One region of the Brevibacillus borstelensis genome, then DNA from elsewhere that is predicted to be linked to it. Evidence: riboswitches for the same ligand, from Rfam matches in the RefSeq annotation. Region 1 holds a riboswitch; the other holds the start of a gene.
What was found. Region 1 has a riboswitch for S-adenosylmethionine ahead of V5G20_RS25230 (homocysteine synthase). Riboswitches for the same ligand answer to the same signal wherever they lie in the genome.
Positions count from the first base shown of each region.

Region 2: another riboswitch for S-adenosylmethionine. It lies ahead of V5G20_RS10760 (aminotransferase class I/II-fold pyridoxal phosphate-dependent enzyme); the one in region 1 lies ahead of V5G20_RS25230 (homocysteine synthase).

Region 1 is NZ_CP144922.1:5,254,749-5,259,279, reverse strand. Features, by position in the region: gene V5G20_RS25240 (MarR family transcriptional regulator) at 1-206, opposite strand, end outside; gene V5G20_RS25235 (GNAT family N-acetyltransferase) at 433-939, shown strand; gene V5G20_RS25230 (homocysteine synthase) at 1,073-2,374, opposite strand; SAM riboswitch class I at 2,456-2,560, opposite strand; gene V5G20_RS25225 (IS4 family transposase) at 3,043-4,188, shown strand.
Region 2 is NZ_CP144922.1:2,306,144-2,310,674, forward strand. Features, by position in the region: gene V5G20_RS10745 (hypothetical protein) at 1-570, shown strand, start outside; gene V5G20_RS10750 (DUF5665 domain-containing protein) at 645-980, opposite strand; gene V5G20_RS10755 (pyridoxamine 5'-phosphate oxidase family protein) at 1,131-1,589, shown strand; SAM riboswitch class I at 1,682-1,799, shown strand; gene V5G20_RS10760 (aminotransferase class I/II-fold pyridoxal phosphate-dependent enzyme) at 1,894-3,057, shown strand; gene V5G20_RS10765 (trans-sulfuration enzyme family protein) at 3,054-4,238, shown strand; gene V5G20_RS10770 (YhcN/YlaJ family sporulation lipoprotein) at 4,270-4,531, opposite strand, start outside.

The DNA of each region.
Region 1 (4,531 bases):
TTTTGAGAGATCGCCGTCACGTTTGCATCGCCGCCGAGACCGATGCATTGAATCACGTGCAGCTCGGTGAGGCTCAAATTTTTGCATGGCGCACAGTCGGGAGCAAGTCGGTTGATTTCATCGAGCAATCGGTCGTGTCTCTGTTTTCTTCGCTCCTCCTGCTTATGAGACAGAACGAGAATTTGCTGGAAGATGCTTTCCTTCACATCCAATGTCGAGCAGCCTCCTCCTCAGTATTGTTTCCAAGGAAACAATACCAATGTACCACAAGCTTCGGTAGCATTGCAAGCAAGCCGACGAAATTGTCGTTCTGACAGAGTCTGTTAACATACGTCGTCTGTTAAAAGTACATCGCTTGTTGTAAGAAAGATTACCCACAGCGTATAGTAGAAAGAATAGATTGGCCAAAACCAGCAGTTGGGGGTGTCTGCTATGTTTCGTGAAGTAGAGGTTGAAGAATGCAATCGCATTGCCGAGCATGTTGAGAGGCTTTCGGAGATTTTGGTAAAGGTTGTCGAGGATGGTGCGTCTGTCGGTTTTCTCCCGCCGATGGAGCAGGCAGAGGCAAGGCGGTACTGGGAGAACGTATTGCAGCCCGGGGTCATTCTGCTTGTGGCCAAAATCAACAATGAGATTGTCGGAAGCGTCCAGTTGCATGCATCCACGAAGCAAAACGGCAGACACAGGGCGGAAATCGCCAAACTGATGGCCCATCCGGATTATCGCCGCAAGGGAATCGGCCGCAGATTGATGCAAGCAGCGGAGGCGAGGGCGAAGCAGGCGGGGCGGACGCTCCTTGTTCTCGACACGAGAGAAGGAGATCCTTCCAACCTGCTCTATGCCTCACTCGGATATAAGGAAGCGGGCCGCATCCCTGACTACGCCAGATCGGCGGATGGGGAATTGCATGCAACTGTTTTTTACTATAAATCTATTTGAGCTCACCTTGGCCCCTCTGCCAAGGAAAAGGAAAAAGGGAAGACCATCGTCCGCGTCATTCGCGACAGAGGGTCGTCCCTTTTGCTATGGCGGGTTCAGGAAAAAGGCTGTTCCCGGCTCGTTAAATGTTCAGCTACACCTTGCTGACCGCTACCGCCGCATGGAGTGCCTGCTCCAGATCAGCGATGATGTCGTCGATGGCTTCCGTACCGACGGAAATGCGGATCATGCCAGGGGTCACACCGGCAGCAAGCTGCTCGGATTTGTTCATTTGCTGATGAGTGGTGCTAGCCGGGTGGATGATGAGCGACTTGGAATCGCCGACGTTTGCCAAATGGGAGAACAGCTTCACCGACTCGATCAGCTTTTTGCCCTCGGCAACACCGCCGCGAATGCCAAAGGTGAGGATTGCTCCCGCTCCTTTCGGCAGGTACTTTTTCGCGAGTTCGTGGTAAGGACTGTCCTCCAGGCCAGGGTAGTTGACCCACTCGACCGCGGGATGCTGCTGAAGATAGCGGGCTACCGCCAATGCGTTTTGGCTGTGGCGTTCAATCCGCAGGTGAAGCGTCTCCAGCCCTTGCAGGAACAAAAAGGAATTGAAAGGAGCCACGGCCGCGCCGATATCGCGCTGGAGCTGCACGCGCGCTTTGATAATGTAGGCAAGCGGTCCGACAGCCTCCGTGTAGACGACGCCGTGGTAGCTCGGGTCCGGTGTGGTCAACCCGGGGAACTTTCCGTTGTTCCAGTCAAACTTGCCGGAATCGACGACGATTCCTCCGATCGCGGTGCCGTGTCCGCCAATAAACTTGGTCGTGGAGTGAACGACAATATCGGCACCGTAGTCAAACGGTCGGCAAAGCAGCGGCGTGGCAAACGTATTGTCTACGATCAGCGGAACTCCGTTTTCGTGGGCGATGGCCGCAATCGCTTCGATATCGGCGACGTCAATTCGCGGATTTCCGATTGTTTCGGTGAAAAGAGCTTTCGTATTTTCGTTGATCTTGGCCCGGAAATTCTCCGGATCGGACGGATCGACGAAATGAACCTTGATCCCCAGTCTGCCCAGTGTATGGGCAAACAGATTGTAGGTGCCGCCGTACAGGTTGCTGGAGGAGACGATCTCGTCACCCGCCTGGGCGATGTTCAGGATGGCGAATGTAATCGCAGCCTGGCCGGACGAAGTGGCAAGTGCCCCGACCCCGCCCTCCAAAAGGGCAACGCGCTGTTCAAATACATCCTGCGTCGGATTCATGATCCGCGTGTAAATGTTGCCTGGCTCCTTGAGGCCAAACAGGTTGGCCGCATGCTCCGTATCGCGGAACACATAGGACGTCGTCTGGTAGATCGGCACTGCTCGCGATCCTGTCACAGGATCGACGGATTGGCCGCCGTGCAGGGCAAGGGTTTCCGGTTTCCACTGTTGCTGGTCTGACATGGGCATCTCTTCCTCTCGTCAAAAGATATAAAGAAAACGAAGCCTTCTCCTGAGAGGGGAAGGCTTCGGACATGCCGGGCGGTTTCATCTCTCAGAATCAGCGATTCTGCAGGATTTGGCACCATGCGTCCTTGCGCAGGTTGCCGGGTTTCATCGGGCCTGTCCCTCCACCACTCTTGATGAAATGTTTGCAATTTTCTTATAGCGCTTATTTGGTATTATAAGGGGACAATTTCGGAAGGTCAATCAAATTTCCGACTAAATGGGTGGTTTTTCTTTGATTTCGAGAGCGCTGCTATCGTATGGTCTTTTCTCTGCATCTGGAGGGTGGGGAGGAGCTGTTTCGGGTGGTGTACGCTCTTGGGCTTTTTGTTTTTCCTCACAGCAACAATAAGGAGGAAAGGAAAGAGCCATGGAAAATGAGTTTGCAGTAGGCTGGGAAACCTTGTCCTTGATCAATGCGGGACTGGCGCAAGGAAAAAATCGGAGCGGAAGCACAGGCCTCCGGCTTTTTTTATTGCTTTGAATATCACTAGCGTTGCATTAATCTTTTCCCATCATTCAAAATACACATAATCTTTGGTATTTGGTTGTCTAGGGAACAAAAAAATCCTTTACACTGGAAAGGTCAGGTAGTTCCTGTCCAAATCCAACGCAAAGGATAGCTCATGGACAAGAATACCCTATTTTCTTCATTTGGTAAATGGGTTGCACCCATCAATATTATGAAACTTCAACAACGAATTGACGAAACGGATCAAGACAAGTACGTGAAGAAGCTGACGACAAAAGCGTATCTTCTCCTATTTTTACATGCCCAACTTCAGCAACGCGAAGGGCTTCGAGCCATTGCTGACGATGTTCTATCAAAGAAATTTCAGCAAGAATTAGGACTGTCATCGATCAGCCCCGCACAGCTTAGTCGAAAAAACAATCGGGTAGAACCTGCTTTGCTTGAAGAAGTTTTTGTCGACCTTGTCCAGCAAATTCAACGCGTTTCTGGAAAAGCCTGCTCTCTTCGAAAACACATAAAGATCATTGATTCCACTACAATTGGATTATGTTTGCAAAAGTATAAGTGGGCAACCTTTCGCGAAACAAAGGCAGGAATCAAAATTCATCTTCGTCTCGTTTTCGCAAGCCAGGAGGATGTCTATCCTGAAAAGATTTCCCTAACTTGTGCCAAATCCAATGACCGCACCCAAATGGAGTCGCTGATTGATGAGATCGGAGCCATGTACGTCTTTGATCGAGGGTACGTGGATTATGAAAAGTTCGATGAGTATACCGATCAGGGCATCTTTTTTGCTTCACGTCTCAAGGATAACGCGGAAACTCGTCATTTGTATACTTTCAAAGTACCACCAGAAAGCTCCGTTTTATCCGACTCCATGATCCTTCTTGGAACGCCACAAAAACGGGTGGATAATGTGTTACGACTGATTGAAACGCATGATTCGAAAGGAAATCGTATTCGAATCATCACCAATCGGTTCGACTTAGAAGCAGAAGAATTGAGCGACATCTACCGTTGGCGCTGGCAAATAGAACTGTTTTTCAAATGGATGAAACAACACGCAAAGATCAAGACGTTCTATGGAACAAGTGAAAATGCGGTCTGGAATCAAGTTTTTCTCGCTCTCATTGCTTACTGCTTGTTGCTTCTTGTAAAGCTGGAAAGAAACAGTCAGCACAGTCTGCTGCAAATCAGTAGATGGCTCAAAGTGTTTCTCTGGCAGACCTTTGAACAATGGATAGGCAGAATGGATTACCAATCCAAACGAACATCCAGAGGGCGACAGAAAAGGAAGTAAGTGTTGTTTGTTGTTGTCGATGTTGTAATAAATGTATAAAACTACCAAATGGATAGTGGCTACCTTTTGCTTGGCTGTTCTCGTTTTTGGTTGTAAAGTTGAAAATGTCATTCAGAATAATTTGACAATAGATGGATTCATTTTTTATGCAACGCTAATGTTTGAATATATTCAGTTGATTTTGGCGAATCCGTTACTGCAAGGTTCCTGTTCGAAGTGGGCGCCCTAGTGATGGATGCTTTTCCTTGCGCATTTTTGCACCGGTCGATGGCTGCGTACGGGCCATAACGAGAGGCAGGTATAGGTATACATATGCACAATATCCTGTGTTGAGGCTAGGGAG
Region 2 (4,531 bases), 2.6 Mb from region 1:
ACCATGAAGGATGTAGAGGCTGACAAAGGGAAAGTATTGATTGAGGTGTACAAGGACGGCAAGAAGCTTGATTCGGAATCCGTCGATCTGCTTGTTGTCAACAAGCCGGATAAACCGACCAAGCCGGAAACGCCGAAGCCTGCCCAATACAAAATTACCGGAACCGCCAAGCTTGACGCCAAAGATAAGGAAATTGAAGTAGAAGGGGAAATCGCAGGATTCTCCAAAAACCAAAAAGCGAAGCTGTATGTAATCGCTCCGGACGGCAAAAAACACGAGGTCAAGATAGACGATGACGGGGAGTTCGAAGTGGAGCTCTCTTACAAAAATCGTTCTTACAGCGCCAAGTCCGTCCATCTGGAAGTAGTCGTTGACGGGAAGGTCGTAGCACAAGCTGACATTCCTCACGGTACGCCAGTAAACGAAGTTGATGACGATAAAGATAAAGATAAGAAAAAGAAGGACAAAGACAAAAAGCATCCGAACGGAAATGCGTATGGCTACTGGAAAAAGCATGGCCATGACGATGACGGAGACGATGACGATAACGACGATCGCGACAACGACTAATCCGTTGCATTCTTGAGCGACCGCGAATGGCAATCTTCTTTCTGCTCCGGCAGCTTGCCAATCATTCCATTTGACTAGGGCTGACGGTAGGTGGAGACATAATCCATCAGTTGGCTGATGTAGTCCCCGATGATGGGAATCGAGAGGAATTTGCTCAGGACGGAACCGAGAATGGCCAGTACGATGGCTGTTCCGATCGTCAGTCCCAGGCCCCGTGCCAGACCTGCCAGGAAATTGATCCAAAGCAGCTTGCGCGGGGCTGTATAATTTTGAATGACATCTGCCAGACGGATATCCTCTAAAAACATGGCGATTTTGTCCATCCGGTCATTTAATTTGCGTGCCTCCTGAATTTCTTCGAGGAGCTGGTCAATCTTTGACAACAGGCGGTCTGTGGGGCTTTGTGACATCTGGTTTCTCCTCCTGTCTCCTATGGTTACCAGTTAAGTAACAGTGTAGGGAAAAAAAGGGGAAGAATCAAGCGCATGCCGGAAAGGTTTGCCTATCTCTTCCTTGGCGGGTACAATAGACGTACAAAACTTACACAAGGAGGCTTCGGAATGGCTGAGACCGTATCCCAAACGCTTTCGGAGGAACTGTTCGGGTTGTTGCAGCAGGAGCGGTTTATCACATTGGGCACCATTGACCATGAGTCTGGGGCGCCATCGCTCAGCTCGCTTTCCTGGACGTTTGCGGCATCGCCGCAAGTCATCCGGTTTGCGGTAGACAACCGTTCACGCATCTTGACCAATATCGCCAAGCAGCCACAAGTGGTTCTGCATTTGATTGGTGCTGGCTCTTCTTATGCCATTAACGGAAGGGCTGTATTGAAGAGTGAGCGGATGGAGGAGGTTCCCCTGAAGCTGGCGATGGTGGAGGTTACCATTGAGGCGGTGCGTGATGTCATGTTCTACGGTTCCCGTATCTCCGTAGAACCGCAGTATGAAAAAACATATGATAAAAATGCGGCGGCGAAGCTGGACAATCAGGTGATGACAGCACTGCGCAAAGCGGAGTAACAGAGAAAACGGGTGAAAACGAAGAGGAAATATCTGTTGACAATCACTCGATATTTCCGTTAGTATTAGGATCAACAAATTGAATAGCAAACTTCTTATCCAGAGAGGCGGAGGGACTGGCCCGATGATGCCCGGCAACCAATTTTCCTGTTAACAGGACGATACTGGTGCTAATTCCTGCAGAGCAAATCATGCTCTGAAAGATGAGAAGGGTTTGCTTGCGGCGACGTAAACAAAGCCTTCTTTTCAAAAGAAAAGAGGGCTTTTTCATGCCCTCAACATCAAAGCAGAGGGAGAGATTGCTATGCATCTGGAAACGAAACTGGTACAGGCGGGGGTAGGTCGTGATACGATCACGGGCGCGGTAAGCTTCCCGGTTTACTATGCGACCGCTTACCGCCACCCGTCTCTTGGTCAAAGTACCGGATACGATTACACCCGTACGGCCAATCCGACACGCAAGGTGCTGGAGGAGGCGATCGCAGAGGCCGAGTGCGGTGATGCCGGTTTTGCCTGTGCTTCCGGGATGGCAGCGATTCACACAGTCATGGGACTTTTTTCTCAAGGCGACCATTTGATCGTTTCGCTTGATTTATACGGTGGGACATACCGTCTTTTTGAGCAGGTCCTTTCCCGCTACGGGCTCCAGTTCAGCTATGTTGATCTGCGCGATCTTCAGGCATTTGCGGGCGCGATCCGTCCGGAGACAAAAGCCGTTCTCATCGAGACGCCGACAAATCCGCTGATGCAAATAACGGATATCGCTTGCGTAGCCGGGATCGCCAAACGAAGCGGTTTGCTGACCATCGTGGACAATACCTTTATGACGCCGTACTATCAGCGTCCACTGGAGCTGGGGGCAGATCTGGTGCTCCATAGCGGGACGAAATATCTTGGAGGCCACAATGACGTGCTGGCTGGCCTGATTGTGACAAAAGGCGCTGAGTTGTCTGAAAAGGTCCGGTTTTTGCACAATTCCATCGGTGCAACCCTCGGCCCACAGGATTGCTGGCTGCTGGTCAGAGGCATGAAGACGCTCGCTTTGCGTATGGAGCGACATCAGAGCAATGCTCTCCAGGTTGCGCGCGAACTGCGGGAGCATCCGGCGGTCACCGATGTATTCTATCCGGGATTGGACGATCATCCCGGCTACGAGATTCAGAGCAAACAGGCGACCGGTTACAGCGGCATGGTGTCCTTCCGCGTTCGCTTCTCTGCTCAGGTGGGGCCGTTTTTGGAAAACTTGCGCATCATCTCTTTTGCGGAGAGTCTGGGAGGCGTCGAGTCTTTGTGCACGTATCCGGCGACACAGACTCATGCCGACATTCCGCAAGAAATTCGAGAATACGTCGGGGTCTGTGATCGTTTGCTGCGATTGTCGGTAGGAGTTGAACATCCGGATGATTTGATTCATGATTTGATACAGGCTCTCGATGCAAGTCTGGTAGCGGAAGGGTGTAGACGATGAAATTTGCCACGAAACTGCTTCACGGGACATCTTGTTTCGATCCGGTGACCGGTGCGGCATCCACGCCGATTTACCAGGCATCTACGTTTCACCAAGCGGATTTGGACCGTCCGGGCGCATACGACTATGCGCGGTCCGGCAACCCGACCCGGCATGCATTGGAAGAGGCGATTGCCGTCCTGGAGGGCGGTGCGCGGGGATTTGCATTTGCTTCCGGCATGGCCGCGATTTCCAGCGTGTTTATGCTGTTTTCCGCGGGCGATCATGTTGTCGTGGCAGAAGATGTCTACGGCGGAACGTATCGCTTTTTGACCAAAGTGTTGTCCCGCATGAATATTGACGTTACGTTCGTGGATACGACCTGCGTAGAGGCAGTGGAGAGAGCCGTCACTCCTCGCACTCGCGGGATCTACCTGGAGACACCTTCTAATCCGACGTTGAAGGTGACAGACATCGCAGCTGTCTGCCATATCGCAAAGGCCAAGAATATCATAGTCATTGTCGACAATACGTTTCTGACCCCGTACTACCAGCGTCCGCTTGAACTCGGAGCAGATATCGTCATCCACTCAGCGACGAAGTTCATCGGCGGCCACAGCGATGTCGTTGCAGGGCTGGCTGTTACCAAGGATGCTGAGCTGGGTGAACAGCTTTACTTTATCCAAAACGGCATGGGAGCGGTACTCGGAGCGCAGGATTCCTGGCTGGTGATGCGCGGGCTGAAATCGCTGAAAGCCAGACTGGATGTAAGCACCCAAACAGCGGAAAAGATCGCTCGATGGCTCGCAAATCATCCTTCCGTTGCAAAGGTACATTATACGGGACTAGCGGGTCATCCCGGCCACCAGCTCCAATCGAGGCAGGCGAGCGGCCACGGAGCCGTGCTGTCCTTTGATGTGGGCAGCAGAGAGCGGGCGAAGGCTTTGTTTGATCGGGTTACGCTTCCGATCGTAGCGGTCAGTCTCGGAGCCGTAGAAACCATTCTGTCGTATCCGGCGATGATGTCACATGCCGCTATGCCAGCGGCAGAAAGAGAGCGTCGCGGTATAACGGACGGATTGATTCGCTTATCCGCCGGACTGGAAGACGCTGACGACCTCGTCCGCGACCTGGAACAGGCGCTTGAAGGTGTAGAGGCCGCTTTATCTGAAAGCAAAAGCAAGGCATTCTCCGGGGCATAACCGGGAGAATGCCTTTTTATTGAGGAGCTTTTTACTGCCGGTTGACCGGTATTTTGCGATTTCCTTCCGGTTTTGCGTTGCCGCTGTTGTTCAGGCGTTGTTCGTTTTCTCTGGATGGCGCTTCCTCTTTCATTTGAACATCGCGAGGGGCTTGGGGAATGATGCGTCCGACAATATCAGCCAATTCTTCCGCAATACCCGCCACGGGCCGGCCTTTTTGCATATCAGTGGACATTTCCCGCAAGCGTTGAACGATGTCGGGATCGGCCGTTACGAGCGCAGTGGCGCCTTGG